4 regions of the Pseudomonas sp. B392_1p genome follow, and region 1 is predicted to be linked to each of the others. Evidence: predicted binding sites of a transcription regulator. Region 1 holds the regulator's gene; each other region holds the start of a gene.
What was found. The regulator sigma-54, encoded in region 1, starts transcription at its own class of promoters, with help from an activator protein. The targets are predictions, from matches to a motif close to ANTGGCATNNANNTTGCTNT.
Positions count from the first base shown of each region.

Region 1 (7,715 bases):
CCGACTGGGCGCCCGTCCGGTACCTACGTGCGAGGTCCCGGTGCTGTTTGCAGCCGAACTGGCGACTGGATTGTTCAGTCATTTCCTCGCGGCGATTTCCGGAGGCAACCTGTATCGCAAGGCGTCCTTTCTCGAAGGTGCACTCGGTCAGCGTCTGTTCCCTGAGTGGCTGAGTCTCGATGAACAGCCGTTGCTGGCCCGCGGCCTGGGTAGCGCGAGCTTCGATAGCGATGGCCTGGCCACTTATGCAAAACCCTTCGTACTCAATGGCGAGCTGGTGTCCTATGTGCTGGGCACCTATTCCGGACGCAAGCTGGGCATGCCAAGCACGGCCAATGCCGGTGGTGTGCACAATCTTTTCGTTACGCATGGTGAAGATGATCAGGCTGCACTGATCAAGCGCATGGGTCGTGGACTGCTGGTAACCGAGTTGATGGGGCAAGGGTTGAATCTGGTCACCGGCGACTATTCACGCGGTGCGGGGGGCTACTGGGTCGAGAACGGTGAAATTCAGTTCCCGGTGCAGGAGGTAACTATCGCCGGCAACCTGCGCGATATGTTCCGGCAGATCGTCGCGGTGGGCAGCGACCTGGAGACCCGCAGCACTATCCGGACCGGGTCGGTGCTGATTGAAAAAATGACGGTGGCTGGGAGCTAAGCGCTCAAGCCGCGCCGGTGCAGCAGGGAGAATCTAAGGTGACCTCCCTGCTGTTTATTCCCCTTCGCCAAAGCAATCGTTGATCAAGTCGCTCAGCGCGTCGAGGGCTTCGTCATCCTGTTCGCCTTCGGTATGCAGGTGCAAAGGCGTACCCTTGCCGGCGGCAAGCATCATGACCGCCATGATGCTCTTGCCATCGACCAGGCTATCTGGAGCGTGGCCAACGCGCACCTGACAGGGATAACGCCCGGCAGTGCCTACAAATTTGGCAGCGGCGCGGGCGTGCAAGCCCAGTTTGTTGACGATGGTGATATCGCGGCAAGGCATTGCAGGTCCCTATGGCAGATCGCGGTGGCGAACCTGGACGTTCTTCAATTGCGTCTTGAGCGTGGCACCGAGTCGTTCAGCCAGATAGACGGAGCGGTGATGGCCGCCCGTGCAGCCGATGGCGATCGTGACATAGGCACGGTTGCTGGCGGCAAAGCGTGGCAACCATTTTTGCAGGTAGCCGCGGATATCCTGATACATCTCTTCGACATCGCTCTGTGCGTCGAGGAATTCGATGACGGGCTGATCTCGGCCGGAGAAGTCACGCAGATCAGGCCGCCAATACGGGTTGGGCAGGCAGCGCACGTCGAACACCAGGTCGGCATCGACGGGCATGCCGCGCTTGAAGCCGAAGGATTCGATCAGAAATGCGGTACCCGGCTCGGGTTTGTCCAGCAGGCGCAGTTGAAGGCTGTCGCGCAGCTGATAAAGATTCAGGTGGGTGGTGTCGATTTTCAGATCGGCCAGGTCGCTGATCGGGCCGAGCAGTTGGCTTTCGTCACGTATGGCCTCGGCCAGCGAGCGGGTATCGTTGGTGAGCGGATGGCGGCGGCGAGTTTCCGAGAAGCGTTTGAGCAGTGTTTCCTCGTCAGCATCCAGGTACAGAACATCACAGAGGATGTGCCGCGAGCGGACTTCCTCCAGCAGATCAGGGAAGCGTTGCAGGTGGCTGGGCAAATTGCGGGCATCGATGGATACGGCCACTTGCGGGTGCTGCAATTCGGTGTGGATCAGCGCACTTTGGGCCAGCTCAGGTAGCAGACCTGCGGGCAGATTGTCGATGCAATAAAAACCGTTGTCCTCAAGGACGTTTAGCGCTGTGCTCTTGCCCGAGCCGGAGCGACCGCTGACGATGATCAGGCGCATTTCAGTTCCCGTTCTGAACGTCCAGCACAACCTGGTACAGGGCTTGGTTAGTCTCGGCTTGACGCAAGCGGGCACGCACATCGTCGCGATCCAGCATGTGGGCGATCTGGCGCAGAAGCTCCAGGTGCGCATCGGTGGCCGATTGCGGTACCAGCAGCACGAACAGCAGATCCACCGGAACGGCATCGATGGCGTCGAAATCCACCGCAGCATCCAGGCGTAGTAGCGCGCTGATGGGTGCAGTGCAGCCGGCCATGCGGCAATGGGGAATGGCGATGCCATTGCCAAAACCGGTGGAGCCGAGTTTTTCGCGGGCGATCAAGGCTTCAAAGATCGTGCCGGCATCGAGCTCGGGCTGTTCCCGGTCGAGCAAGTGGGCGATCTGTTCCAGGACGCGTTTTTTACTGCCTCCCGGCACGTTCACCAAGGAACGGCCGGGGGTCAGGATATCTTCAAGTCGGATCATGGTGTGGAATCAGCGGACGGTTGCGCCCTGCTCGCGTTCGAGCTGCTTTTCCTTGTATTTGATTAATTGGCGATCCAGCTTGTCGACCAAGAGGTCGATGGCTGCGTACATATCATCGTGTTCGGCAGTGCCCACGATTTCGCCACCGGCAACATGCAGTGTGGCGTCGATTTTTTGCTTCAGTTTTTCCACTTGCAGTATCACCTGTACGTTGGTGATACGGTCGAAGTGGCGCTCCAGTCGGGTGAATTTGTCGTCGATATAATCGCGCAGGGCGTCGGTCACTACCAGTTGGTGTCCACTGATGTTGACTTGCATACCGTATTCTCCTTCTTGCCGCGTGGATGGCGCAGACCAAGGGCCTGCAGCCGGAACACTGTGGCTTGGGCGACTTGCGCAGACATGGACGGTTGTCGGTCCTGCACCAGCCTGTCCCCCAAGAGCTTGCTACATCAGTCGCTTGCGTTCACTGGACGGTGCGATCCCCATGGATTCGCGGTACTTGGCTACCGTGCGCCGGGCGACTTGAATACCTTGTGCTTCCAGTAGACCAGCGATCTTGCTGTCACTCAATGGCTTTTTGGCGTTTTCCGCCGCGACCAGCTTTTTGATGATGGCGCGGATCGCGGTGGATGAACATTCTCCGCCTTCGGCGGTGCTCACGTGGCTGGAAAAGAAGTATTTCAGTTCGTAAATACCACGCGGGGTGTGCATGAATTTTTGTGTGGTGACCCGCGAGATGGTCGACTCATGCATGCCCACCGCTTCGGCAATGTCATGCAGGACCAGGGGCTTCATCGCTTCGTCGCCGTATTCGAGAAAGCCGCGCTGATGCTCGACGATCTGCGTGGCCACTTTCATCAAGGTTTCATTGCGGCTTTGCAGGCTCTTGATGAACCAGCGCGCTTCCTGCAATTGGTTGCGCATGAAGGTGTTGTCCGTACTGGTATCGGCGCGCCGCACGAAGCCTGCGTATTGCGGGTTGACGCGCAGACGCGGCACGGATTCCTGATTCAGCTCCACCAGCCAGCGATCGTTGTGCTTGCGCACGATCACGTCCGGCACGATGTATTCCGGTTCGCTGGCTTCGATTTGCGAGCCGGGACGCGGGTTGAGGCTCTGGATCAATTCAACTACCTGGCGTAGCTCATCCTCCTTGAGCTTGAGGCGGCGCATCAGCAGGGCATAGTCGCGGCTACCCAGCAGCTCGAGGTGATCGCCGACCAGGCGCTGGGCTTCGACAAGCCAGGGAGTGCTGTTCGGCAATTGGCGCAGTTGCAGCAGCAGGCATTCGCGCAGGTCGCGCGCGGCCACACCGGCGGGCTCGAAGTGTTGCAGACGACGCAGAACGGTTTCGATTTCATCGAGCTCGATGTCCAGCTCCGGGTCGAAGGCGGCGAGCACTTCCTCCAGGGATTCCTCCAGATACCCCTGGTCGTTGATGCAGTCGATCAAGGTTTCGGCGATCAACCGGTCGGTATTGGACATGGGCGCCAGGTTGAGCTGCCAGAGCAGGTGCGTTTGCAGGCTTTCGCCTGGCGCGGTGCGCGAGGTGAAGTCCCACTCTTCGTCATCATTACTCGGCAGGCTGCTGGCGCTGGTCTGGTAGACGTCTTCCCAGGCGGTATCCACAGGCAGCTCGTTGGGAATCCGTTCATTCCACTCGCCACCGTCATCAAGGTTTTCAACCGTGGGAATGCTGCTTTCCTGAAGGGCTATTTCCTGGCTGCCAGGGTTGGGCAGTTCGTCGCCGTCGGCCAGCGGGTCGGCGTTGTCAAAATCCTCCCCCTCCTCCTGACGTTCGAGCATCGGATTAGATTCCAGGGCTTCCTGGATTTCCTGCTGGAGATCCAGAGTAGACAGTTGCAGAAGTCGTATGGCCTGTTGCAGCTGCGGGGTCATCGTCAGCTGCTGGCCCATCTTGAGAACGAGCGATGGTTTCATGGCAGACCTTGATTGCCGGCGTCTAAGCGCCATCCACTAGCGGGCGCCGCAGCGCCATGGAAGCAAATTATATGCCTGATATTTCTTGGGAATTCCAGTATCTGATATTACGGACTGAGCACGGCATCAATCAGAGTCGGAATTCGTGGCCCAGATAGACTTCCTTAACCAACTGGTTGGCCAGGATGCTTTGCGCATCGCCCTCGGCGATCAGGCGACCGTCGCTGACGATATAGGCGGTTTCGCAAATGTCCAGCGTTTCGCGAACGTTGTGATCGGTGATCAATACGCCGATTCCCTTGGCCTTGAGATGGTGAATAATTTGCTTGATATCGCCCACCGAGATCGGGTCGACGCCGGCAAACGGCTCGTCGAGAAGGATGAACTTGGGCGCTGTGGCCAGCGCGCGGGCAATTTCCACACGCCGCCGTTCTCCACCGGAAAGGCTCATGCCCAAGCTGTCGCGGATGTGGGTGATGTGGAATTCTTGCAGCAGGCTCTCCAGCTCCTCTTGCCGGCCCTGGGCATCGAGGTCCTTGCGGGTTTCCAGGATGGCGAGAATGTTATTGGTCACGGTCAGCTTGCGAAAGATCGATGCTTCCTGTGGCAGATAGCCGATCCCGGCACGGGCGCGGCCGTGCATGGAATGATGGCTGACGTCACGGTCGTCGATCAGCACGCGGCCCTGGTCGGCGCGCACCAGGCCGACGATCATGTAAAAAGTGGTAGTCTTGCCGGCGCCGTTGGGGCCGAGCAAACCGACGATCTGGCCGCTGTTGATGGTCAGGCTGACATCGCGAACCACTTGGCGCTTCTTGTAACTCTTGGCCAGATGCTGGGCGGTGAGGGTGGCCATTATTCGGACTGCTCTCCAGGAGTTTTCTTGCGCGGCTGGATGACCATGTCGATCCGGGGCTGCGGGGTGGTGATGGTATCGCCGGTGGCGCGCCCGGCATTGACGACCTGGGTTGCCGTGTCATAGATGATCTTTTCGCCTTCGAAGGTGTTGCCTTCCTGGATGACCTTGGCCTGGTCGATCAGCACGATGCGCTCGTTGCTGGCGAAGTACTGAATAGTGCGACCGTAGGCTTGCACGATGGACTTGCCGGCCTCAGGCAACTGCTCATAGTAGGCAAGCTTGCCGACGGCAGTGAAACGCTCGATATCGCCCAGTGTGTTCTGGTTGATGGTTACGGTGTCGCCGGTGATCTTCAGCGTGCCCTGGGTAATCACCACATCACCCCGGTAAATCGCCACGCCTTTTTTGTCATCCAGCTCAGCGCTGTCAGCCTGGATGTGGATGGGCTGGTCACGGTCCGAGGGCAGTGCCCAGGCTGCTGTGCTGCCCAGCGCGGCGGACAGGCAAAGCAGGAGGTGGAGAGGGTTAACGAACCTCATGTTGGCCTCTTACGTTGGAGAGCAGGAGCATCCTGCCTTCATTCAGATACGCTTTCATGCCTTGTCCCGTGGTGACGCCATTGGCGGCCTCGATTCTGACAGCTTGTTGGGTTTCGGCGTATTCCCGCTCCGGAAAGACGGTCATGCGGCTGGTGGTCAGCAGGGTATGGCGGCCCTTGGCATCGGTGCGCTCAGTGCGTACGTTGTCGATCAACTCGACCTCGGTGCCCTGCGGGCTGACTTCGCCCCGCTCGCTGCGTACGTGCCAGGGCAGTTCGCCGTCGCGGTACAGCAACAGGTCGGGCTTCTCCAGCAAGGTGATGTCGCTGATCTTCAAGTGATCAAGGCGCACGCTGGTCATTTCGTAACGCAGGGTGCCGTCGGCATGGAACTGTTGCGACCTGGCATTCTCGACGAAGAAATCGATGGGATTCTCTTCGGTGTCGGTCACCGGTTGGTCGAGAAACTGGTGGGGAACGATGTTCCAGTACCCCACGGCAGCGAGCAGCAGGGCAGCGATGATCAGGGGCAGAAGATTACGCAGCTTGCGCAGCATGGTGTTCCCTACAGGTAGGCTGACTGGGCGGCTTCGAGGCTGCCCTGGGCGCCCATGATCAGTTCACAGAACTCCCGCGCCGCACCTTCGCCACCGCGTGCCCGGGTTACGCCGTGGGCATGTTCGCGAACGAAGGGATCGGCGCTGGCCACGGCCATGCCCAGGCCGACACGTCGAATCACCGGCAGGTCGGGCAGGTCGTCGCCCAGATAAGCGACCTGCTCATAATGGAGTCCCAGTTCGCCGAGCAGTTCATCCAGCACTGCCAGTTTGTCTTCACGGCCCTGGTAGAGGTGGGGGATGCCCAGGTCCCGTGCGCGGCGTTCGACTACCGGTGTGGTGCGGCCGGTAATGATCGCGGTGCGTACGCCTGACTTCATCAGCATCTTGATGCCATGCCCGTCGAGGGTGTTGAACGTCTTGAATTCGCTGCCGTCGGTGAGGAAATACAAACGGCCATCGGTGAGCACGCCGTCGACATCAAAAATCGCCAGCTTGATGCGTTGGGCGCGTTGCTGCAGATCAGCGTTCATTACAGTACTCCCGCACGTAACAAGTCATGCATGTTCAGGGCGCCGATGGGCATGCCCTGGGCGTCGATGACCACCAAGCCATTGATCTTGTGGTCTTCCATGATTTTCAGCGCTTCGGCGGCGAGCATGTCGGCGCGAGCGGTCTTGCCAGGGCTGGTCATCACTTCGTCGATGCCGGTATTGCGCACATCGATGCCCTTGTCCAGGGTGCGGCGCAGGTCGCCGTCGGTAAAGACTCCAGCCAGACGGCCACCGGCCTCAAGCACCAGGGTCATGCCCAGGCCTTTCTGCGTCATTTCCAGCAGCGCTTCGCGCAGCGAAGTGCCTCGCTGTACGCGAGGAAGTGCGTCGCCGGAATGCATTACATGCTCGACCTTGAGCAGCAGACGACGGCCGAGGGCGCCGCCTGGGTGTGAAAACGCGAAGTCTTCGGCGGTAAAACCCCGGGCTTCCAGCAAGGCGATGGCCAGGGCGTCGCCCAGGACCAGGGAAACGGTAGTCGACGAGGTAGGCGCCAGATTCAACGGGCAGGCTTCCTGGGTGACGCTGGCGTCGAGGTTGACCGCGGCGGCTTGGGCCAGCGGCGAATCGGCTTTGCCGGTCATGCTGATCAGGGTGATACCCAGGCGTTTGATCAGCGGCAGCAAAGTAACGATTTCGGTGGTGCTGCCGGAATTGGACAGGGCCAGGACCACGTCATCACGGGTGATCATGCCCATGTCGCCGTGACTGGCTTCGCCAGGATGAACGAAGTAGGCCGTGGTACCGGTGCTGGCCAGGGTGGCGGCGATCTTGCGACCGATATGCCCAGATTTGCCCATGCCGACCACGACGACCCGGCCCTTGCAAGCCAGAATCAAGTCGCAGGCGCGAGTGAAATCGCCATTGATGCGGGCCAGCAGGGCTTCGATGGCTTGCAGTTCGAGGCGGATGGTGCGCTGGGCGGACTGAATCGGCGTGCTGGTA
Region 1 covers NZ_JBQPXM010000008.1:105,611-113,325, forward strand. Annotated here, with positions in the region: gene pmbA (metalloprotease PmbA) at 1-658, shown strand, start outside; gene ACTV8E_RS12925 (HPr family phosphocarrier protein) at 713-985, opposite strand; gene rapZ (RNase adapter RapZ) at 995-1,852, opposite strand; gene ptsN (PTS IIA-like nitrogen regulatory protein PtsN) at 1,854-2,318, opposite strand; gene hpf (ribosome hibernation-promoting factor, HPF/YfiA family) at 2,328-2,636, opposite strand; gene ACTV8E_RS12945 (RNA polymerase factor sigma-54) at 2,766-4,262, opposite strand; gene lptB (LPS export ABC transporter ATP-binding protein) at 4,393-5,118, opposite strand; gene lptA (lipopolysaccharide transport periplasmic protein LptA) at 5,118-5,660, opposite strand; gene lptC (LPS export ABC transporter periplasmic protein LptC) at 5,647-6,216, opposite strand; gene ACTV8E_RS12965 (KdsC family phosphatase) at 6,225-6,749, opposite strand; gene ACTV8E_RS12970 (KpsF/GutQ family sugar-phosphate isomerase) at 6,749-7,715, opposite strand, start outside.

Region 2 (7,715 bases), on a different contig from region 1:
CCGGCCACCGAATCCAGCGCATCCACCAGCGGCACGCCGGCGGCGAAGGTGGTGGCCAGGGTGCGGGCGTAACGGGCAACTGAGGATTTGTAGATGATATCGCCGACAACCGGCATCTTCAGCAGCGAACGATCAATCAGATCGCGGAATTTCTGCGAGCGCTTGTGGGCTTCCTTGAAGGCGAAGCCCGCGCCGAACATGCCGATCAGAATGATGAACCACCATTCCTGCAGCGCTTCGGACAGACCGATCACCATCAGCGTGAAGGCCGGCAATTCGGCGCCGAAGTTTGCAAATACTTCCTGGAATTGCGGCACTACTTTGATCAGCAGGATGGCCGACACGATGACCGCGATCAGTACGACAGCGATGGGGTAGTTCATCGCTTTCTTGATCTTGGCTTTCAGCGCCTCGGTTTTTTCCTTGTAGGTGGCCACCCGTTCGAGGAGTGTTTCCAGGGCGCCGGACTGCTCGCCCGAGTCCACCAGGTTGCAATACAGGTCATCGAAATACTGCGGACGTTTACGCAGCGAGTTGGCCAGGCTGTTACCGGCGGCCACATCCTGCTTCACGTCATCCACCAGCTTGCGCATGTTCGGGTTGTCGAAGCCCTCGCCGATAATGTCGAAGGCGCTTAACAAGGGCACGCCGGCTTTCATCATGGTTGCCATCTGCCGGGTGAACAGGGCGATGTCCATCGGCTTGATCTTCTTGCCGGCGCTGAACAGCGACACCGATTTCTTGCGCACCTTCAGTGGGTTGATGCCCTGTTTGCGCAACTGCGCCTTGACCAGTGCCGGGTTCGGGCCACTCAGCTCACCCTTGACCTTGGCCCCACGCCGATCCGTACCTTCCCAGCTGAACAGGCTGGTTTTCAGTGCTTTTTCCGCCATGGTTAATCCTTGGTCACCCGGTTGACTTCTTCGAGGCTGGTTACGCCCTGCATGGCCTTGAGCAGGCCCGAGGTGCGCAGGTCGTTGAACCCGTCCTTGCGCATCTGTGCGGCGATATCGATGGAATTGCCGTCCTCCATGATAATCCGCTGCAGTGCAGGGGTATTTTTAACCACTTCATAAATACCGACGCGGCCTTTGTAGCCTGCTTTGCAATTCTCACAACCAACAGGCCCATACAGTTTGAATTTGCCGATTTGTGCTTCCGGGAAGCCCTCGCTGAGCAGCGTCTCGCGCGGCACCGGTACTTCCTTCTTGCAGCTCGGACACAGCTTGCGAGCCAGGCGCTGAGCGATGATCAGGTTCACCGAGGTGGCGATGTTGAAGGCCGCCACGCCCATGTTGCGCAGTCGCGTCAGTGTTTCGGCGGCGCTGTTGGTGTGCAGGGTGGACATCACCATGTGGCCGGTCTGTGCGGCCTTGATGGCAATCTCGGCGGTTTCCAGGTCGCGGATTTCCCCAACCATGATCACGTCCGGGTCCTGGCGCAGGAAGGCGCGCAGCGCCTGGGAGAAGTCCATGCCCTGGCGCGGATTGACGTTGACCTGGTTAATGCCTTCCAGGTTGATTTCCACCGGGTCTTCAGCTGTGGAAATGTTGATGTCCACGGTGTTGAGAATGTTCAGGCCGGTATACAGCGACACCGTCTTGCCTGAGCCGGTGGGGCCGGTGACCAGAATCATGCCCTGCGGCTGCGAGAGGGCGCTAAGGTACAGCTCCTTTTGCGCTTCCTCGTAACCCAGCGCGTCGATGCCCATCTGCGCGCTGGACGGGTCCAGAATCCGCATCACGATCTTCTCGCCCCACAGCGTGGGCAGGGTGTTGACGCGAAAGTCGATGGCCTTGGTCTTGGAGATCTTCATCTTGATCCGGCCATCTTGCGGCTTGCGCCGCTCGGAAATATCCAGCCCGGCCATCACTTTCAAACGTGCCGAGATACGGCTGGCCAGCTGAATCGGCGGGCGTGCCACTTCATGCAGCACGCCATCGGTGCGCAGCCGCACCCTGAAGGCTCGTTCGTAGGGTTCGAAGTGCAGGTCTGAGGAGCCGCCTTTGATGGCGTCCAGCAGCATCTTGTTGACGAAACGCACCACGGGAGCGTCGTCGGAGGCTTCGCCTTCATCGTTGCTGACCTTGTCGGAGTTGCCGTTTTCGATATCCAGGCCATCGAGGTCGACATCATCCAGGTCAGTCATGGAGCCGGTCGCCGACTCGTAGAACTTGTCGATGGCCGCGCCGAGCTTGTCGTCTTCGACCAAGATGCCTTCGGCATTCAGCCCGGTGCTGAACTGGATATCGCTGATCGACTGATGGCTGGACGGGTCGGAGAGGGCGACGAAAAGCTTGTTGCCGCGCCGCCACAACGGCAACACGCGGTGCTGGCGAGCGAGCTTCTCGCTGATCAGCTCCTTGGGTTGCTGCTCCTTGTCAATAGCAGAAAGATCTACAAAGGCCACACCGAACTGCTCGGCCGCCAACTCCGCCACCGCGCGGCCCTTGGCTAGCTTGTTCTGCACCACATAGGTGATCAACGACAGGCTGTTGCGCTGCGCCTGCAGCTGGGCCTGCTGAGCAGTTTTCTCATCGAACAGGCCAGCCAGCACCATTTGCCTGGCCAGGCCGGAAAGATTTACGTGGGTATTCATGAGGCGCGCTCCGGTGTAATGCGCAGCCTTATAACCCGGCGGCGAAAGCACTTCTCAAAACTGGCGCACACAGTGACGTAAATTGGCACTTGTGGTGGATTTGGGGGAAGAGGGTGATCTAGGTCTTTGCCAAAAAATCCGGGCGGATTTTTTTGGTGTATTGGGTAGGGTTAGTAATTGTGAAGTGGTTTGATTGGTTGTGCGTCGAGCATCACATTTTAATAACAATAATTAAAGAGGAATAAGTAAGCTTTAAGTCGTTGTAAGCCTAGGCGCACTAGGCTTTGCATGCGTTTTGCGATCTTTTTTATGTACAGATGATGGCGTTTAGATATCGGTAAATTGGCACAGCCACTGCAACTCCCTGGGCAGGTCAGCGGACCTTCAATATCTCTTGGGAGAAGACGAATGAAAACTCAGGTGCAAAAGGGTTTTACCCTAATTGAATTGATGATCGTAGTGGCGATCATCGGTATTCTAGCGGCGGTGGCGTTGCCGGCTTATCAGGATTACACCATCCGTGCACGCGTAACCGAAGGCGTTGGTTTGGCTGCTAGTGCCAAGCAACTGATCGGCGATAGCTCAGGCACTGCGGCGGAGCTTGCCGCCGCCGCAACCACGTGGAACGCTCAAGCCGGGGGCGCAGGTGCAATCAGCAAGTATGTAAACTCCGTTTTGCTTAATAATACCACTGGTGAGATCACTGTAACTTTCAATAATGCTAACGTAGGTAATATTCCTGCTAGCTCAGCGCTGGTTTATACTCCCTATGTTATGGGTGGGACTACTCCAACTGCTTTGGCTACCAGTTTCACCGCTACTCCTCCGGTAACGGGCTCAATTGACTGGGGGTGCGCCTCATCTACTAACGCTGTATCCGGCACTGCTCGCAGCCTGCCGGTCATTACCGCCGCGACTGTTGCTCTTCCTGCTCAGTTCGCACCAAGCGAATGTCGTTAATGCTTTTACCGTGAGGGCAGTCAATCAAAAGGCACCCCGATAGCTCTCGAACCCCGCCTCACAGCGGGGTTTTCTGTTTAATCTTATAGCTGGAGTTTCCCAATGCCTACGCGGATTATGGCTTTCCTGATGCACTTGGCCGCATCGGCCATCATCGCGCTGTTAGCCGTAGTACTGGTATTTAACCTCTGGTATCCCGCCCCACTGCATGAAGCGCAGGGTGTCACCCATATTTTCCTAGTGCTGCTACTGGTCGATGTGATTTTAGGCCCGCTGTTAACCCTTCTGGTATTCAAGGTTGGTAAGAAAAACCTCGCCATGGATCTGAGTGCCATTGCCTGCCTGCAATTTGCCGCGCTGGGCTATGGCCTATGGATCGTGGCCGAAGGGCGCCCGGCCTGGATTGTTTACAACGTCGATCGTTTCGATGTAGTGACGGTATTGGATATCGACACTCGCCAAATGGACGAAGCTCTGAGCCAATATCGCGAGGTGTCGTGGACCGGACCGCAATGGGTTGGGGCGATAAGGCCTGAAAACCGCGAGCAGCGCAGCAATATTCTTTTCGAGGCCGCATTGGGCGGTAGCGATATAGCGCAGCGGCCAAATCTCTATCGTCCGTTGATGGAAATGGCTGAGATCATAAGGCAGCGTGCGCAACCGCTGGAAAAGCTCAGTGACTTTAACGAGGCTACCGTGGTGCGCGATGCTCTGCAGAATTGGCCAAGCGCATCCGCCTGGGTGCCACTGATGGCGCGGGTCAAGCCAATGGTGGTGTTACTTGGCGAGAATAACAGCGATGTAGTGGCCATTGCTGAGCTTAATCCTTGGAAATAACCTCCTAGCTAGGGGAAGCTTTCATCCTCGCTAGTAGCGGCTACTGACAACCGATACGCTTACTAATTGGCATCCGGTTAAGGCTCGTATATCTGCTGCCTCCAGAGCATCGTTTGCCCGTTGATTCCCTCAGCATGGAATGCTAGTTTACGCGCCGCCGCCGGAATAGCTCAGTAGGTAGAGCAGCGCACTCGTAACGCGAAGGTCGCAGGTTCGATTCCTGTTTCCGGCACCATGATTCGCTTCGGGCCTTCCCTTTTCAGGCCTGGACGAAAAACCGGCCCTCAGGCCGGTTTTTTTACGTCTATCTTTTGCCGTAACCGGCAAATCTTACACCCATCAAAGCGGCCAACTCACAACCAGCGAATAGCTTTCGATGCCCTCGTTCGGGCTTTTCAGGCCGGCGTTTGAGTAGTGGATGGCGCGGATGCCCAGCCGACCCCCGTTGCGCAGTTGCAGGCCGGCGCCCAGGCGGTCTTCAAAGTGCAAGGCCGAGCTCATGTTGCGTCCGCCCACTTCGGTGCCGGAAAACAGCGCGGCGCCAATGCCCAATTCTATGAATGGCTGGGCGCCGTCGGCGTTGAAGGTGTAAACGAGCACTGGACTGAGGGACAACGAATGGGCGCCGGCGGCTTCGTCGCCGCTCTGCCAATAGGTGTAGCCAGCGTCCCAGTGACCGCCGAGGTGCCCGCTTTCGGTCTGCCACCAGCGTTGCTCCCACGCGCGCGACAGGCCTGCGCGGTAGGTCATTTCCCCTTGGCCGGTCACGCCGATGGCGCCAGACAGTTCGGCGGCTTGGGTTGTGCCAGCCATTACACAGCCAAGAGCAAACAGAGTGGGCACGAATTTGCGGGACATCGAAGGGCTCCTTGTTTGTGATGTGCCTCACCTCCGCTCGGGAGCGGGTGGACTGAGGCATCACTTCTGTATCGACTTGCGATTCACTGTATCGCTATGTGGGATTCTAGCGGCGTGAGTGAGTCGAAATCCAACGCCTTTACCGAGGGGTTACATCGGTTTTTTGGGCTAGACGTGTGGCCAAGCGGCTGGGCAGCGCTGGCCTGTGCCGCGACAGCCCACTACAGTAGCGGCTCTTCCTGTACACACCGTCCAGCCAAAGAGAAGTGCAATGAGTCAACCCGATGAAGCCATTGAGGTAGGTAAGCAGGCCGGCATCCAGGTGATTGCCCGGGCGGCGGCGATCATGCGGGCGTTGGGCAACAATCCCCAGGGTTTGAGCCTGGCCGCCATCGCCCAGTTGGTTGAGCTGCCGCGTTCCACGGTGCAGCGCATCATCAATGCGCTGGTGGATGAGTTCATGGTGGAGTCATCGGGCCCCTCGGGTGGTTTTCGTCTGGGGCCGGCGCTGGGGCATCTGATCAACCAGACGCAGTGCGACATCATCTCGCTAACCAAGTCGCGTCTGGCGGAGCTGGCCGGCCAGCTGCAGGAGTCGGTGTGTTTGTGTCGGCGGGTGGGTGACAAGGTGCATGTCATCGACCGCATCGTGGCGGAGCGGGAGTTGCGCGTGGTGTTCCCCATCGGCGTGCATGCCAGCGTGCTGTGCGTACCGGCAGGCAAGGTGCTGTTGGCGGCTGAAGAGGCTGCAGTAATAGACGCAGTCCTGCCCGTGCCGCTGTCGCATGAGACGCGCCAGCAGCTCAAGGAGATTCGCCGCAGCGGCGTAGCCTTCGGCACGGACGATGTGCTGGAGGGCGTCAGTTCGTATGCCGTGGCGCTGGATACCTACCTGGGCTTTTTCTCAGTGGCAGTGGTGGCTCCGACTTCACGGGCCGCGCCGCGGGCTGAAGTATTCAGACAGGCGTTGCTGGAGTGCAAGCACAGCGTGGAACGAGCCATCGGTCGGACGCCGGAGCTGTGTGGCCGTTGAGATTAAATATACGGGTGCCTCTAAGAGTTGAGTGCGAGCCAGCTTGCGGTAGGCAAACAGTCCGCTAGAGCGACTCAAACACCCAAGTGCGCCCGCAGCACCGCGACGACGCCAGCCCCCGCCTTGCTGGCCGCACCCTCGGCAAATTTTTTCGCCACGCCTTTGAACAGCGCCTTGCGCTTATCAGCATTGCCTTCCTGGCGGGAGCGCTCGTAGCCCTCACGAAAGGACTGCAAGGCCTCGGGGTCAAACACGGCATCCAGCACCTGAAACAGGCCATCGGCCGAGACTTTGACGATTTCGGTATTGAACGAGTAATCGAAGATGTGCTGATAGGTTTTGAGTTGGCCCTGTAGCCAGTTCTTGGCCAGGGTGTCTTCGATGATCAGGCCGATCTTGTCGCCATCGGTTTCCAGCGTCGCCTTGCTCAGCGCTGCCAATAGCCGTCCCATGGCTTGATCCTCGATGCGACCGCCGAATTTCAGGGCCGCTTCATAGCGCAGCTTCTTGATTTTGTTAACCGGCGTTTTCAGGCGTTCGCTGACCGCCTGGTTGCCATAATTGGCCAGCGGGCCGGAGCCGTGCAGGCCGTAGCGATCCAGCAGGTGCATGACCAGCGCGTCGATATCGGCCTTGGGCATCGAGCCGAGGCCCAGCTGCAGATAGTGCTCGAGAAACTCGTCTTCGAAACCACTCATGTTTCGGTCTCCACTGTGCTCAGTGGCAGGCCAGGTTCTGCTTGAGCGGCGGGCGGCGATGGACAGCCGTTTCGCTATTGGGCCGAAGACGCAGCGCGCAGGTTCACTCCAGGCCGAGTTTTTTCAATCGATAGCGCATCGAGCGGAACGTCAGCCCCAAACGCTGGGCAGCGGCGGTGCGGTTCCAGCGGGTTTCTTCGAGCGCCTGAAGGATCAGGTCGCGCTCTATCGCTTCCAGGTGATCTTCCAGGTTGTCGATGTGCGCCAGGCTGGTGGGGCCACTGTCGCCGCCACTGTTGATGGCGTCGGTCAGGCGCAGGTCGCTGGCGCGGATTTCATCCCGTTCGCACAAGGTGTAGGCGCGCTCGAGCATGTTCTCCAGTTCGCGCACGTTGCCTGGGAAACGGTAGCTCTTGAGCTTTTCCAGGGCCTCGGGGTGCAGGCGGGCGGGTGGCTGGCCGCTGCCTTCGGCCAGGCGCAGCAGCATGGCCTCGGCCAGCACGGCGATGTCTTCGCGGCGTTCACGCAGCGGTGGCACGCGCTGTTCGATGACATTGAGGCGGTAGTAAAGGTCTTGGCGGAAGCGCTCGGCGGTCACTTCGGCAGCCAGATCCTTGTGCGTGGCACTGAGGATGCGCACATCGACCACCACTTCTTGCTGACCGCCCACCGGGCGCACCGCCTTTTCCTGAATGGCGCGCAGCAGTTTCACCTGCATCGGCAGCGGCAG
Region 2 covers NZ_JBQPXM010000013.1:50,953-58,667, forward strand. Annotated here, with positions in the region: gene ACTV8E_RS17120 (type II secretion system F family protein) at 1-893, opposite strand, end outside; gene pilB (type IV-A pilus assembly ATPase PilB) at 896-2,599, opposite strand; gene ACTV8E_RS17130 (pilin) at 3,008-3,559, shown strand; gene tfpZ (TfpX/TfpZ family type IV pilin accessory protein) at 3,662-4,396, shown strand; tRNA gene ACTV8E_RS17140 (tRNA-Thr) at 4,556-4,631, shown strand; gene ACTV8E_RS17145 (acyloxyacyl hydrolase) at 4,736-5,254, opposite strand; gene ACTV8E_RS17150 (IclR family transcriptional regulator) at 5,526-6,287, shown strand; gene ACTV8E_RS17155 (hypothetical protein) at 6,362-6,985, opposite strand; gene ACTV8E_RS17160 (sigma-54-dependent transcriptional regulator) at 7,089-7,715, opposite strand, start outside.
Region 2: ACTV8E_RS17130 (pilin) is a predicted target of sigma-54. The motif match lies at 2,882-2,901, and genes of this name have one in related genera.

Region 3 (7,715 bases), on a different contig from region 1:
CCGATAGAACAGATCCTCGCGGAAAGTACCTTCCTCGATCATCTTTTCAAGGTTCTTGTGCGTGGCTGCAATGATCCGCACATCCGCTTGCAGCGTCTTGTTGCTGCCGACCCGCTCGAAGGTTCGTTCCTGCAACACGCGCAGCAGCTTGACCTGCATGGCCAACGGCATGTCACCGATTTCATCGAGGAACAACGTACCGCCGCTGGCCAGCTCGAAGCGCCCGACACGGTTGGAAATGGCCCCGGTGAACGCACCCTTCTCATGACCGAACAGTTCACTTTCCAGCAACTCAGCAGGAATCGCTCCGCAATTCACCGGAACGAAGGGCGCGCCACGACGCTTGGAGTGATAGTGCAGATTACGCGCCACCACCTCCTTGCCGGTTCCCGATTCGCCCAGGATCAACACACTGGCTTCGGTGTCGGCCACCTGCTGCATCATTTGCCGCACGCGCTGAATAGCGCGACTGGTGCCGACCAGGCTACGAAACAGGTTGGGTTCACGCAGTCGGCCGCGCTCGCGGGCCTCGTCATACATCTCGCGATAGACCTGGGCACGATGCAAGGAGTCGAGCAGCTTGTTGTAACGGGGAGGGCTCTCGAGGGTGATCAGCACCCGACGGCGCTGATCTTCCGGCCACGTTGCCAGCTCAGCCGGCTCGCCGAGCACCAACAAGGGGAGGAATTCGTCCCAGGCAACCAATTGCCTGACCAATTCCGTCACCCCCCCTCGAGCGCTCACCTCACCCAGCAGGACGCACAACACATCGCGACTGGAGTTCAGTTCTTCAACGCGCGCACTCCAATCACTCGACGTGCAAACGAGATGAGATTCCCCGAGAAAATTCAGAATGACCGCCAAGTCACGCTGGCGCTCAGCATTGTCATCGATCAGTAAAATCTTGGTTTCACGCCACATGGAATTGACTTCTGGCCTGGTCTTTTTTTAGTGCTTATGCGATTTGGGTATCGCTGGCAGATGGCGGCCATTTAAAGTCAAAAGGCCGGCACCAGTCAAATTAATGACAAGAATGTCGCAACTAAAGTCCAGTTATGCTGTCACAAATCAATTTCGTCAAAAGTACAACTAATGCAAACTGTGAAGTGATTCACAAATCTTATGAGAAAAGGGTCACCTCTACCTTTTCACAACAAATGCAGCACCCAAGCCGGAAGAGAACACGTCTCGGCTGTGATAAAAAAACAGGATTGGTAGCGATGGGGCTGGGTCAGGCGATGCCGTCCCAGCCCGCCTTGATTTCACGCAGCAAACTGGCAACTTCATCGAGAATTTTCGCATCATTCTTGCGGTTGGCCTCGATCAGCCGACGGCTCATGTAGTCATACAGCCGATCATAATTGGCCGCCAGCTCGCCGCCGGTTTCGAGGTTCAGGCCTTCGCGAAGCCCGCCGACAATGTCGATGGCCTTGCCAATCAACATGCCTTTAAGTTCGATCTGGTCACGCGACATGGCGCCCTGCGCCTGGGCAATGCGGTCCAGCGCGCCGGCCAGCAGCATCTGGATCAGCCGGTGAGGACTGGCTTCGGACACCTGCGCATGGGTATTGACCTGCTGATACTGCTTGAGGGCGGAACGGGAATACATGCGCCTCTACTCCTGAATAGCGTAAAAACCTGTCTTTTATATCGACCGGGCCAGGGGAAGCTTTAGGGAGGCAGGTAGGTGCACTCATGATCCTCCACTACGACAGCTGCAGCGTGGTCTCGCTGTTGACCAAGCGCTTCGGGGCGAGTGCGCCACTTCCACAAAAATCCGAGTCAGTTGCACGCGATAATTGCGGGAGCCCCTACCCCGGACCGAAGTTTTGAGAGAAAGCGAGCCTAGCAGCTTGCTCACTCGCTCGCCTGATAAGCCTTTACGCCACTGCTGGACTGATGCAACAGGCGCAGCTCACTACCCACCTGCTGCTTTTCTCTCTCACAGGCTTCCAGCACTTCGCGATAGAGTTCGAGCAGTTCACCGAGGTTTTCTACGAGCTCGGCGCCGCCCTCCGCGCCTTGTGCCATGACCTCATCCACCACGGCCCGGCACATCGAATCCAGCTCGCCAATAGCATTCCAATCCTGGCGCTCCAAGGCCTCGCGCAACGCGCTACGGGCGGACTCCAGACTCTTGATGGCTTCTTGCATGAACCACTTCCCCGAATATTCGCCCGAGCGGTGCCCGAGCGGGTGTGTCTACACGCCCCGATCACTGACGGAAGCGAATAATTAGCCACTGTTCTTTTAATTCCACACACCTGCACCACTGGCAACTGACTTAAGCTATATCGCATGGTGCTTGTCGAAGTCCGTTGACCTGACGGTTATCAGTCATCACCTTTCTTGTTCAGCGCATTGAGGGTGGCCATTACGCTATCTCTAGTTGCATTGAGGCGGGCTACCAGGCCATCCATCGCGTTGAATTTCTTGTACATCGTTAGCGTCAGGCTCTCGATACGCCGGTCCAGGGAGGCTTGCTCTTCAGCCAACCCAGTGATCGTTGAATTCAGGCTATCTTCACGCGATGCCAGTAATCCGCCCGAGCCCGAATAGACTGTGGTGATATCGCCAATGCGGCTGAACAAACCCTTGTCACCGGTGAAGAACTGCTTGATCCCGGCTGGATCATCGGCCACTGCGGCTTTCAGCTTATCGCTATCCAACGCCAGGGTGCCGTCACGATTGGTACTCACACCCAGTTGAGCCAGCACCTGCAAACTGCCTGCACCTTCCACAGGAGAAGTCAGCGCTGTACGCATCTGCGACATCATCGAGCGCAGCGTCGAGTCGGCCACCAAGGCGCCGGCCTGGGTGCTGGCGTTACCGTCCTTGTCAGTGGTGGCAGTAACCTTTGTCAGGCCATTGGTCACAGTCAGCAAGGTGTTGTAAGCCATCACGAACGACTCGACCGAAGCTCGGATACCCTCGGTATTCGCCGATACGGTTAAGGTTGTAGTGCCTTCTTCCTGCAGCTTGATGGTCAGACCCTGCAGGCCCGTAATGGTGTTGTCCTTGTTGCTCATCTCCAGGCCATCAATAGAGTATTTCGCATTAGCAGCTGGCGTAATGAAGCCTGCACCGCTGGCGCTCTCGCTCTGCTTCTGCTTACCATCAACATCCAAGCCAGCGAGGTTGGTTCCAGCCGTACCTGTCACCGAAATGTCGTTGCCATCGCCGGTCAGCTCTGAAGACAACACCAGACGTGAACCGCTACTGTCGGAAATGATGTTGGCGCTGATCCCCTTGCTGGATAGCTGACCGTTGATCGACTCACGGATATCTTCCAGAGTCGCGCCATCACTAATGGCAATCGCATACTCTGAGCTACTGTCACCCAGCTTGATCTTCAATTCACCGGCTTCATAAGCGACATCCTTGGCCTGCACGGCAGAAGCCACCTTTGACGCTGTCGCCAGGCTTTCTACCTCCAGCTTGTAGGAGCCGGCTACGGCGCTCGCTCCCATGGTTACGCTGGCTACATCCGCCTTCGAAGAGACAGCCTTATAACCATCGAAACTTGTGGAGCTACTTTTCAGTGCCAGCAACGAGGACTCAAAGGTTTCCAGCGCACTCTTCAACATGCCGACCGCTGATAGTTGGGTCTCTGTGCGGACCTTCTGATTATTGATCTGCGACTGCTTTGGCGCTTTTTCAGCCTCAACCAGCGCCGGGACCAGTTTATTGATGTCCAGTCCCGAGCCCAGACCAGTAATAGTGGTGATCGCCATGTTGAACTCCAATTGATTTGCTGACGCTTAACCTTGATAGAGCAAGATTCGAACCAAGCCTAGTCAGCGACATGATCCGTCCGCTCTATAAAAATCTCTTGCCGTCGGGGTAGCTATACCTGCTCGGTAAACAACAAACTGCCGGCATCCTGTAGACGTCTGGCCAGTTCGAGTGCTTCCTCGGATGGCAACTGGCGAAGCACTTCGCCAGTTTGCCGGGCTATCACCTTCACGACGATGCGCCCTGAGTCTTCGTCGATGGAAAACTGCAGACCACGCTGCGCCTCATCGACGAACTCCTGAATGTTTTTGATCGCTTCTACCACGCGCTCGCGTTCGGGTTCGACCTGGAGTTTCGGCTTGTTTTCATGCCCCTTGAGTTGCCTGGCTTGTTCGGCCTCGGGCGTCTGGGGCTTTGGCACTGTATAAAGCGCATTGAGAGAGAGACTGACGTCCATCTAACATTTCCTCGGCTAAAAGAGAGGGCGCACCAGGCGCCCTCTCTTGTTACCGCAAGGGTGATTAACCCAGCAGTTTCAGTACAGCGGACGGCAGCTGGTTAGCCTGAGCCAGGATCGCAGTGGATGCCTGTTGCAGGGTCTGCTGCTTGGTCAGCTCGGCGGTTTCGGAAGCGAAGTCGACATCCTGAATACGGCCACGGGAAGCAGTGGAGTTTTCCATGATCGCGGTCAGGTTGTTGATGGTGCTGTCCAGACGGTTCTGTACGGCACCCAGGTCAGCACGCTGGGAGTCGATGCGAGCGATGGCCTTGTCCAGAATGAACAGAGATTGCTGGGCAGAGTCAGCGCTGCGAATGTCGGAATCCTTGACGGTCGATAGCGTGGACGAAACCGGAGTCGCGCCGAACAGAGTGGCAGCAGAGCCAGTACCGGTGATGGAGAACGCCTTGGAGGAGTCAACGTTGACTTCACCGCGAATGATCTGGGTGTCTACCAGAGCGGTAGCAGCGGTCTTGGTATCATCGCCGGCTTGTACGGAAACGTTGATGCCACCAGCGCTAAAGGCGACACCCGATGCGGCACCGATTTCGAAGTTCTCACCCGCTTCGTTGATGACACTGATTTCCTTGCCGTCGTAGGCAACAGTCACGTTCAGCTTGCTGGCGTTGTCGCGCAGTTGTTCGAACAGTTGCTGCTCGCTGGTGGCGCCGAGGATTTCGATGGACTCTTCGCCCACGGTCAGCTTGAAGTTACCCACGGAGCCGGAGCTCAGGGCATCGCCGTCCAGGGTGACAACGGTACGAGCGGAGACGCTCAGACCACCGATGGCACCATCCATTGCCTGGGCAATGCTCTTGGCCGAGCCGCTGGCGTCATAGGACACGGTTACAGCCTGGCCGCCGCCGACAATGGTGGCGCTACCGGATGCCAGGGGAGTGGTGCCCACGGCGCCGCCACTGGCCGAACCGACCTGGTTGGAACCGATCTTGTTGGCAGCGACGCTGTCCATGCTGATGTTGATGGTTTCGTAGGCGTTGGCGCCGACCTGGAAGGCGGTGGTACCGAAGGAGCCGTCCAGCAGATTGCGGCTACCGAAGGTGGTGGTTTCGGCGATACGGTTCAGCTCAGAGGTCAGCGCGCTGTACTCGGCCTGCATGGAGGCGCGGTCTTCGTCACCGTAGGAACCGTTGGCGGACTGCAGAGCCAGTTCGCGCATGCGCTGCAGAATGGAGGTGGATTCGCCCATGGCCGCTTCAGCGGTTTGTGCGATGGAGATACCATCGTTGGCGTTCTTGGTGGCAACGTTCAGGCCGTTGATTTGGCTGGTCAGACGGTTGGAAATCTGCAGACCGGCGGCATCATCCTTGGCGCTGTTGATGCGCAGGCCGCTGGACAGACGCTGCATGCTGGTGGACAGGCTGTCCGAAGCACGGTTCAGGTTCTTCTGAGTAGTCAGGGAAGCAATGTTGGTATTAACGGAGAGAGCCATCTATGGAATCCTCATGGGTTGGCTTAAGGTTCCCACGCCCTCGGCTTGCGCCTGATGTGGCCTGGAGAACTGTCATAAGGGTTATCGTCGACTCTCGCGGATGCTTTAGGGGTACCTGCGTCTTTTTTCGCCATTACCACGCCACTACGTGTCCTGGTGCACATTTGCAACCATATAGCACGACGTTATCCGGGTTACTCCCCAACCCCCTTCTCCGGGGCTGCAGGGACGAGTTGAGCGAGAGGAATCGTAGCCTACTGCTGGCCGCGTCGATATCAGTGCCAGCACGTCGGTAATGCTGCGCCCTGCGATCCCGTGCACCCGAACGCAACCACCAAAACGCAAAAGCCCGCGGCACTGCGGGCTTTGCTTAGCGATTAACCCGGCAGCCAAGCCTTGCGCCACAGTTCCAGGTTATCCCCCTCAAGCATCCAGTCTTTGTGCACAGCAGCGCGTAGCTCATCGCCAATCTTCGCCGTCGCATCCAGGTCGGACAGGTGCATGCGAATCGCATCCACCCAATCCTTGAAGCGGTTCTTCACCCGTGTCACCGGCAGATCGCCCTGGTAACAAACCAGATCGGTGCACACCACCGGGAAGCCGCAAGCGCCGTATTCCAACAAGCGCAGGTTGCTCTTGCACTCATTAAACAGGTTCGGCTCAACCGGTGCCAACGCCAGGTCCAGATTCAAGCCCGCCAGCGCAGCCGGATACTCCTCGATATCGATTCCGGGGTGAAACTCGTGCACATAAGGCCGCAGTTTGTCCGGGCACATGCCGAAGAATACCCACTCCACTTCGTTAGCCAATTCCTTGACCACATCAGCGATCATTTCCAGGTCACCGGTATGACTGGAACCCCCCGCCCAACCCACTCGCGGCTTATCAGACACGCGCCGTTCGCTGCTCAGGCCAGTCCACCAACGCGGATCCAGGCGGTTCTTGACGACCTGAATATCCGCATGCATACCGGCAAAGGCCTCAGCCAACGGCTCGGTAGACACCACAAAGCGATCCACATAACCCAGGCCACGCCGTATGGACTTAAGAATATCCTTGGGTATATGGCCTCGATGCACACTCTTGATCGGTAAATTGGGCAGGTAATCATCCAGCTCGAAGACCTTGAAGGCCTTGGAGAACTTATTCATCCGCCCCACTATCTCCAATTGGGCATCCGTCACCTGCCGCTGCAGGACAATGGAGTCGGGGTTATAACGCTCCAGCTCAGGAATGCTAAGCAACCTGCCTGACAACGTACCATCAATAAGCCCGGCCTCCTTTGCCGCATTGAACGGCTGGATGACCCGATACTGACCGCAACCCGTCTTGTCAGCCATATGGGCCAGGACCACCGGCAGCGGGCGCCAGCTCAAAGGACGCCAAGTGAGATTGGCATCCACCTCAATTTCGAAGCCCTTGCCATTCAATGATAAGTTGGCGTTATACGCCGGATCTCGAGCAATAAGTGGCAGCCATTTTTCATACATCGCATCCTGCTCAGCCATAAAGCGCTTGCGCTTGGCCTCGGCCTTCGCAGGATCAACGTTATTTTGACTGACGTTGCCCACATGCATGACGACCGAGTGTGGCGTCCATACGGTCAGATAGCCCGCTTCACGCACTTTTAGGCACAGGTCAACGTCGTTATAGGAAACCTTGAAGGCCTCTTCATCCAAGCCACCTACATCCTCGTAAATGCTCTTGCGAATCAGCAAGCAGGCCGCTGTCACAGCCGTCAGATTCTGATCAACCTGCATCCGCTGCATGTAGCCAGAATCGGTTTGCTCCGCCCCAATGAATGGATGGTCCGCAGGGCCCCGCAGACCAAGGATTACCCCGGCATGCTGGATCTGGCCGGTCGGATACAGCAACTTGGCGCCCACGATGCCTACCTCGGGGCGCTGCCCGTGGTTCATCAATGCTTCCAACCAGTCTTCACGCAAGATCGCGGTATCGTTGTTGAGCAATACGAGGTATTCACCGCGGGCCTCGCGGGCCGCCATATTGTTGATCGCTGAGTAATTGAAC
Region 3 covers NZ_JBQPXM010000014.1:48,677-56,391, forward strand. Annotated here, with positions in the region: gene ACTV8E_RS17835 (sigma-54 dependent transcriptional regulator) at 1-921, opposite strand, end outside; gene fliS (flagellar export chaperone FliS) at 1,232-1,609, opposite strand; gene fliT (flagellar protein FliT) at 1,858-2,154, opposite strand; gene fliD (flagellar filament capping protein FliD) at 2,334-3,734, opposite strand; gene ACTV8E_RS17855 (flagellar protein FlaG) at 3,848-4,192, opposite strand; gene ACTV8E_RS17860 (flagellin) at 4,257-5,684, opposite strand; gene ACTV8E_RS17865 (glycosyltransferase) at 6,062-7,715, opposite strand, start outside.
Region 3: fliD (flagellar filament capping protein FliD) is a predicted target of sigma-54. The motif match lies at 3,773-3,792, and genes of this name have one in related genera.

Region 4 (7,715 bases), on a different contig from region 1:
CGTGGGCTGGCCGGAGAATGGCCGGCCTTCACCCGCTGCTGGCCTTGTCGTACACGCTTTCGCGAGGGGTTTGGATCATCCCCGCTGGCTGTATGTACTGCCCAATGGCGATGTCCTGGTGGCGGAGACCAACGCGCCGCCCAAGCCCGAGAAAAAGAAAAGCATCAAGTCCTGGTTCACCGACAAGGCAATGGAACGAGCCGGCGCCGGCGTCCCCAGTGCCAACCGGATCAGTCTGCTGCGCGACAGCGATCGGGATGGCGTAGCCGATGTGCAGACGCCTTTTCTGGAGAATCTCAACTCGCCCTTCGGCATGGCGCTGGTCGGCGATCAGCTGTACGTGGCCAACACGGACGCGGTGGTACGCTTTCCCTATCGTGCAGGCCAGACCCGCATAAATGTGCAGGGCGAGAAAGTGATGGACCTGCCAGGCGGACCGATCAACCATCACTGGACCAAGAATCTGATCGCCAGCCCGGACGGTCGCAAGCTCTATGTCACCAGCGGCTCCAACAGCAATGTGGGCGAAAACGACCTGGAAAACGAAGCAGGTCGGGCGGCAATCTGGGAGCACGACCTTGCCACGGGGCAGTCGCGTATTTTTGCGTCGGGCCTGCGCAACCCCAACGGCCTTGATTGGGAGCCGCGCACGGGCGCGCTGTGGACGGCCGTGAACGAGCGCGATGAGATCGGCAGTGATCTGGTGCCTGACTACGTCACCTCGGTGCAGGACGGCGGTTTTTATGGTTGGCCTTACAGTTACTACGGCCAGAACGTTGATAAGCGCGTCAAACCTGCGCGCCCGGATCTGGTGGCCAAAGCGCTGGTACCGGATTACGCCCTCGGCGCCCACACCGCCTCGCTGGGTATCAGCTTCGCCGAAGGTAGCGCCCTGCCCCGCTTCAGCGAAGGACTGTTTGTGGCCCAGCACGGGTCCTGGAACCGCAAACCCCACAGCGGCTATAAAGTGATTTTCATCCCCTTCGCCGATGGCAAGCCCAACGGCCAGCCTATCGATGTACTGACCGGTTTCCTCAACGAGAAACAAGAAGCCATGGGGCGGCCGGTGGATGTACTCCTCGACAGCCAAGGCGCGCTGCTGGTCACTGATGATGTTGGCAATACAGTGTGGCGGGTCAGCTTAGAGACCCGCACACCCTCCAGCCCCTGAGTGCATATAGGTTAAACAACGACGGAGGCGGAGCTTGCGGCCAGTCGCCTCTTCGGCGTATGTTCTGCGCCTGGCCAGCGCACTGGCCAACGTCGCTCGGACGGTTCCGGGCGCTTACGTACTCCGAGGAAAGCATGTCTGACAAGGCACCGCGCCGCTTTGCGCGCATCGATCGTCTCCCCCCTTATGTATTCAACATCACCGCCGAATTGAAGATGGCCGCCCGCCGCCGTGGCGAGGACATCATCGACTTCAGCATGGGTAACCCGGACGGCGCCACGCCACCGCACATCGTGGAAAAAATGGTCCAGGTCGCCCAGCGCGAGGACACCCACGGTTACTCCACCTCCCGCGGGATTCCACGCCTGCGCCGCGCCATCTCGCACTGGTACGGGGATCGCTACGATGTCGAGATCGACCCGGAAAGCGAAGCCATTGTCACCATCGGCTCCAAGGAAGGCCTGGCGCACCTGATGCTGGCAACTCTGGACCAGGGCGACACCGTGCTGGTGCCCAACCCCAGTTATCCGATCCACATCTACGGCGCGGTGATTGCTGGCGCCCAGGTGCGCTCGGTGCCGCTGATCCCAGGCGTGGATTTCTTCGCCGAATTGGAGCGGGCGATCCGCGAGTCGATTCCCAAGCCGAAGATGATCATCATCGGCTTTCCCTCCAACCCCACGGCCCAGTGCGTGGAATTGGATTTCTTCGAACGCGTGGTGGCGCTGGCCAAGCAGTACGACATTCTTGTGGTGCACGACCTGGCCTACGCCGACATCGTCTACGACGGCTGGAAGGCCCCGTCGATCATGCAGGTGCCCGGCGCCAAGGATGTCGCCGTGGAGTTCTTCACCCTGTCCAAGAGCTACAACATGGCGGGCTGGCGCATCGGCTTCATGGTCGGCAACCCCGAGCTGGTCAGCGCGCTGGCGCGCATCAAGAGCTACCACGACTACGGCACCTTCACCCCCCTGCAAGTCGCCGCCATCGCGGCTCTGGAAGGCGACCAGCAATGCGTGCGCGACATTGCCGAGCAGTACAAGCAACGGCGCGATGTGATCGTCAAAGGCCTGCACGAAGCCGGCTGGATGGTCGAGAACCCTAAGGCCTCGATGTATATCTGGGCAAAGATTCCTGAACCTTATGCTCACCTGGGCTCGCTGGAGTTCGCCAAGAAGCTGCTGGCTGAAGCCAAGGTGTCGGTCTCGCCGGGGATCGGCTTTGGCGACTATGGTGACGACCATGTGCGCTTCGCCTTGATCGAGAATCAGGATCGCATCCGCCAGGCAGTGCGTGGCATCAAGGCGATGTTCCGCGCTGATGGCCTGGTTACCCCTCCCGCCAAGGCCCGCAAAGCCGAGGCCTGATTCTCATCTGCCTGAACTGTGGGGCCGGCCCCACAAGTTAGCTAAGCCACCGCAGCCGAGAGCGGCCTCGAACCTGTGAGTCGCTCGCCGGCATGCGCTGCTCTGGCGCAAGGCGCCTTCTGCGCCGCACAACCACAAGGCATTTACCTGCCCCCACTCACAAAGAAAATCTCAACCCTTTGTTTTAAAAGCTTTTTATAAGAAAAGAAAAATTGGCAAGCCCTTTGCTTTATGGAACATAACTTCGCATAGCACGCCAACGGCGGCGGGCTGCGCTTCACGAACAACGGCGTTCGTCAGACCGACCTCTTTGGAGGAACCGTCTGGCACGCCGTTTTTTATTGCCCGGAGTAAAGGAGCCACACCCATGAGCGAGCGAAATTCGGATATTCCGCTGGACAGCAACCGTCGCCACTTTCTCAAACAGTCCATTGCGATTGCCGGCGTCACCGGCCTTAGCCTCGCCGCCCCCGGTTTTTTGCGCAGCAGTGCCTGGGCCGCCGGCTCGGATGCGCCAGAGAAGACCGACCTAAAGATCGGCTTTATCCCGCTCACTGACTGCGCTTCGGTGGTGGTGGCCGCCACCCAGGGTTTCGGCAGTAAATACGGGCTGACTATCATCCCGAGCAAGGAAGCGTCTTGGGCCGGGGTGCGCGACAAGCTCAACACCGGCGAACTGGATGCCGCCCATGTGCTGTACGGGATGATGTACGGCGCCCAGTTGGGCGTGGCTGGCCCGCAACGAGACATGGCCGTGCTCATGGGACTGAACCAGAACGGCCAGGGCATCACGCTCTCTAGGCAACTGCGCGACGCCGGCGTCACCACTGGCGAGCAACTGGCCGCCCATGTCAAACAATCCTCCACGCCGCTGACCTTCGCCCAGACCTTTCCCACCGGCACGCATGCCATGTGGCTGTATTACTGGCTCGCCGCCCACGGCATCAACCCGCTGAGCGATGTGAAAACCATCACCGTGCCGCCGCCGCAGATGGTGGCCAACATGCGGGTCGGCAACATGGACGGCTTCTGTGTTGGCGAGCCCTGGGGCGCGCGAGCCATCTTCGACAAGGTCGGTTTTACCGCAGCCACCAGCCAGCAGATCTGGCCGGATCACCCGGAAAAAGTGCTCGGCACCACGCGCTCTTTTATCGAGCGATACCCCAATACCGCCCGCGCACTGGTCATGTCCTTGCTGGAAGCCAGCCAGTTCATTGATGCCAGCGTGGAGAACCGCAAAAGCACGGCCAGGCTGATCGCCGGCAAGGCCTATGTGAACGCGCCGGTGGACGTGATCGAGCAGCGCTTCCTCGGCAATTACGAGGACGGCCTGGGCAAGAGCTGGCAGGACCCGCACGCCATGGTTTTCTGCCGTGAAGGCAGCGTCAACTTCCCCTATCACTCCGACGGCATGTGGTTTCTTACCCAGTTCCGCCGCTGGGGTCTGATCAAAGAGGAGCCGGACTACGCTGCCGTGGCCGCAGGCATTAACCAGACCGCGCTGTACCGCGAGGCGGCCAGCGCGCTCAACCTGCCTGTACCGGATAGCGTGATGCGCAGCAGCACGCTGATCGACGGCAAGCGCTGGGATGGCAGCAACCCGGCGGCCTACGTCCAGTCGTTTGCCGTCAAAGCCTGACATTTAGGAGAGTCACCATGAATGCTTCCGTGACGCCCCCCCTGCAAACGCCCAGCGCGCAGTTGCCGACCAGAACGCTGGCCACTCTACTGCGCCCGCTGTTCAAGGCCTGCGTGCCGCCGCTCCTGGGGATTGCGCTGTTTCTATTCGTCTGGTCGCTGATTGCAGCGAAAAGCACAGGACTACCAGGACCGCTGAGCACCGGGCAGGCGGCGCTGCTGTTGTTTGCCGACCCCTTCTACGACAACGGCCCCAACGACATGGGTATCGGCTGGAACATTCTCAACTCGCTGGGTCGGGTCGGGGTCGGTTTCGGCTTGGCGGCGCTGATCGGCATCCCGCTGGGCTTCGCCATCGGCCGTTTCGCCTTCCTGGCCAGCATGCTGTCACCCATCATCAGCCTGCTGCGCCCAGTCTCGCCGCTGGTCTGGCTGCCCATTGGCCTGCTGGTCTTCGAGGCGGCCGGGCCGGCGTCCATCTGGGTGATCTTCATCAGCGCGATCTGGCCGATCATCCTCAACACCGCCGCCGGCGTGGCCAGCGTGCCGCAGGATTACCTGAACGTGGCGCGGGTGCTCAAGCTCTCCGAGTTCAAGGTGCTTACCCGCATCCTGTTCCCCGCCGTACTGCCGCACCTGATGACTGGCATTCGCCTGGCCATCGGCGTCGCCTGGCTAGTGATCGTTGCGGCGGAAATGCTCACCGGCGGCATCGGTCTGGGCTTCTGGGTGTGGGACGAATGGAACAACCTCAACGTCGAGCACATTCTGATCGCCATCATCATCGTCGGCCTGGTTGGCCTAGTACTGGAACAGAGTCTTGTGTGGCTGGCCAAGCGTTTCGATTACGCGAGCTGATTGTTAGGCCAGCACGCTGGCCGTCACCCCCAAAACGACATTTACCTACGGCCTGAACCCCGGGTGGACAACCGTTGTGTGTTGTCCGCCAAACGTACACAGCAGGCAGGAGCTTTGTGATGGAAAAATTCGTTGAGCTGACCCGAGTCAGCAAGCACTTCGATACCCGCAAAGGCCGCTTTCAGGCCCTCAGCGACGTCAACCTGAGCATCGCCCAGGGCGAATTCGTTTCGCTGATTGGCCACTCCGGCTGCGGCAAGTCCACCGTCCTCAACCTCATCGCCGGCCTGCTGGATGCCAGCGAGGGCGGACTGATTTGCAATGGCCGGGAAATCGACGGTCCAGGACCGGAGCGTGGCGTGGTATTCCAGAACCACAGCCTGCTGCCCTGGATGACCTGCTTCGCCAATGTCTACCTGGCGGTGGAGAAGGTGTTCGCTCAGGAAAGCAAAGCTCAGCGCACCGCGCGCACCGAGGCGGCGCTGCATATGGTCGGCCTGGATCACGCTAAGCACAAATACCCCAGCGAGATCTCCGGCGGCATGAAACAGCGCGTCGGCATCGCCCGCGCACTGGCCATGGAGCCCAAGGTGCTGCTCATGGACGAGCCGTTCGGCGCCCTGGACGCCCTGACCCGCGCCCACCTGCAGGATGAGCTGCTGCGCATCGTTACCGCCACCCGCAGCACGGTGGTGATGGTGACCCATGACGTTGACGAGGCAGTGCTGCTCTCCGACCGTATCGTGATGATGAGCAACGGCCCGGCCGCCACAATCGGTGACATCGTCAGGGTCGAACTGGCGCGACCGCGAAACCGTCTGGCACTGGCCAACGATACCCAGTACCACCGCTACCGCAGCGCGGTGCTGGAATTCCTCTATCAGCGCCAGCAGCGACCGGCAGCGTGATCTCCATGTGTTCAGGGCCTGTGCAATACAGGCCTGTTTCTTATTAAAGAAACGTTCTCTCCCGCCGATTATCCCTCCACGCAGACAAGAAACGATGCACCTGTGTCAAGCAATCCGTGCGAGTTTCTGCCCTGCCACCTCAGCGCAATCAGCATTCGGTCACAGAGCGTCGCTTTTGACCGCCATTGAATGCCCGAAAGCGCTCTTGCCAACTTGCGGGGAGCATGGCTCCCGAGACACAGGAATTTCCATGCATCGCCCAATTCCCTATCGCCTGCGTGCCGATACCCTGTTCTGGATGCTGAGCTGGTTAGCGCTGGCAGTGCACCTGACTACTTTTTTTGAAGCTTCGACCACGCCTGGCTTGATGTTTTATCAGTTCGTGCTGATTGGCACCTACGCATTGATGTTCCTCTTCCCCTCGTGGTTGCTGAGTCGCCTGAGCCGCTGGTTGCCCCGCGGTGGGCAATTCACAGTGCAGATCGTGATGACGACGTTGGTGCAGCTGTTGGTTTATACCGATGGCCTGCTATGGACCCTGTACGGCTTCCATTTAAATGGCTTCGTCTGGAACATCATTACCACGCCAGGCGGTATTGCCGCGCTGGGCTCTTCGGAGTCCAGCTATTTCGGCTTCGCCATGATTGGCTTCGGCTTTCTCCTCAGCCAGACAGTATTGCGCCTGCTGGCCAGCGCCGTGCTCCGTTTCGCTCCCCGCCTGCGCCTGCCGCGCATGGCCTGGGTGTTGTCGCTGTTCTTCATCATGACCTTGGGTGATCGATTCAGTTATGCCGTGAGCCAGTTCTATGGCTACACCCCGTTGCTAGAAACGGCGCAACGCGTACCTTTCTATCAGCCGCTGACCATGAGCCGATTCCTGGATGAAACGCTGGGGCTGGACCGTCCGCAAAGCCTGAAAATCGAAAACGCCACCCTCAAGGGCCAACTGGCCTACCCGCAGGCACCTCTATACATCCAGCCGCCGGAAAAACCGCTGAACCTGGTCTGGCTGGTGTCCGAGTCCTGGCGTGCCGACACCCTCAATGCCCATGTCATGCCCCAAACGACGGCCTTCTCCGAACACGCGCTGCGCTATCAGAACCACTTTTCCGGCGGCAACGGCACACGCATGGGGCTGTTCAGTCAGTTCTACGGTCTACCGGCCAACCTCTGGTTCCCGGTGCTCAACGCGCGAATCGGTAGCCCAGTGATCGACGTGCTGCAGCAGCAGGACTATCAGATCCGTCTGTTCACCAGCGCCAAGTTCACCTATCCGGAATTCGACAAGACCCTGTTCGTCCGCGTCCCACCGGAGCAGATGCAAGCGTTCGACAGCGCCCCCACCTGGCAGCGCGATCGCAAGAACGTTGGCGACCTGCTGGACTTCATCGACCAGCGCGACCCGAACAAACCGTTCATGACGTTCATGTTCTTCGAGTCGCCCCACGCCAATTACAATTTCCCGCCCGAGTCGGTGATCGAACCGGATTACCTGCCAGATTTCAGCTACGCCAGTATGGATCTTGAGCGTGATATCGAAGGCATTCGCAAGCGCTACCTGAACGCCGTGCATCACTTGGACGGCCAGATCGCCCGGGTACTCGACCACCTGAAGGCCAAGGACCTGATGAACGACACGCTGATCGTGATCACCGGCGATCATGGCGAGGAGTTTATGGAGCACGGCCGCTGGGGCCACAATTCCACCTTCTCCGATGAGCAGATCCGCGTACCGATGGTGCTCTGGGTGCCCGGTCGGGAAGCCCAGCAAGA
Region 4 covers NZ_JBQPXM010000007.1:104,125-111,839, forward strand. Annotated here, with positions in the region: gene ACTV8E_RS11935 (PQQ-dependent sugar dehydrogenase) at 1-1,171, shown strand, start outside; gene alaC (alanine transaminase) at 1,306-2,538, shown strand; gene ACTV8E_RS11945 (CmpA/NrtA family ABC transporter substrate-binding protein) at 2,906-4,177, shown strand; gene ntrB (nitrate ABC transporter permease) at 4,195-5,034, shown strand; gene ACTV8E_RS11955 (ABC transporter ATP-binding protein) at 5,154-5,942, shown strand; gene ACTV8E_RS11960 (sulfatase-like hydrolase/transferase) at 6,193-7,715, shown strand, end outside.
Region 4: ACTV8E_RS11945 (CmpA/NrtA family ABC transporter substrate-binding protein) is a predicted target of sigma-54. The motif match lies at 2,750-2,769, and genes of this name have one in related genera.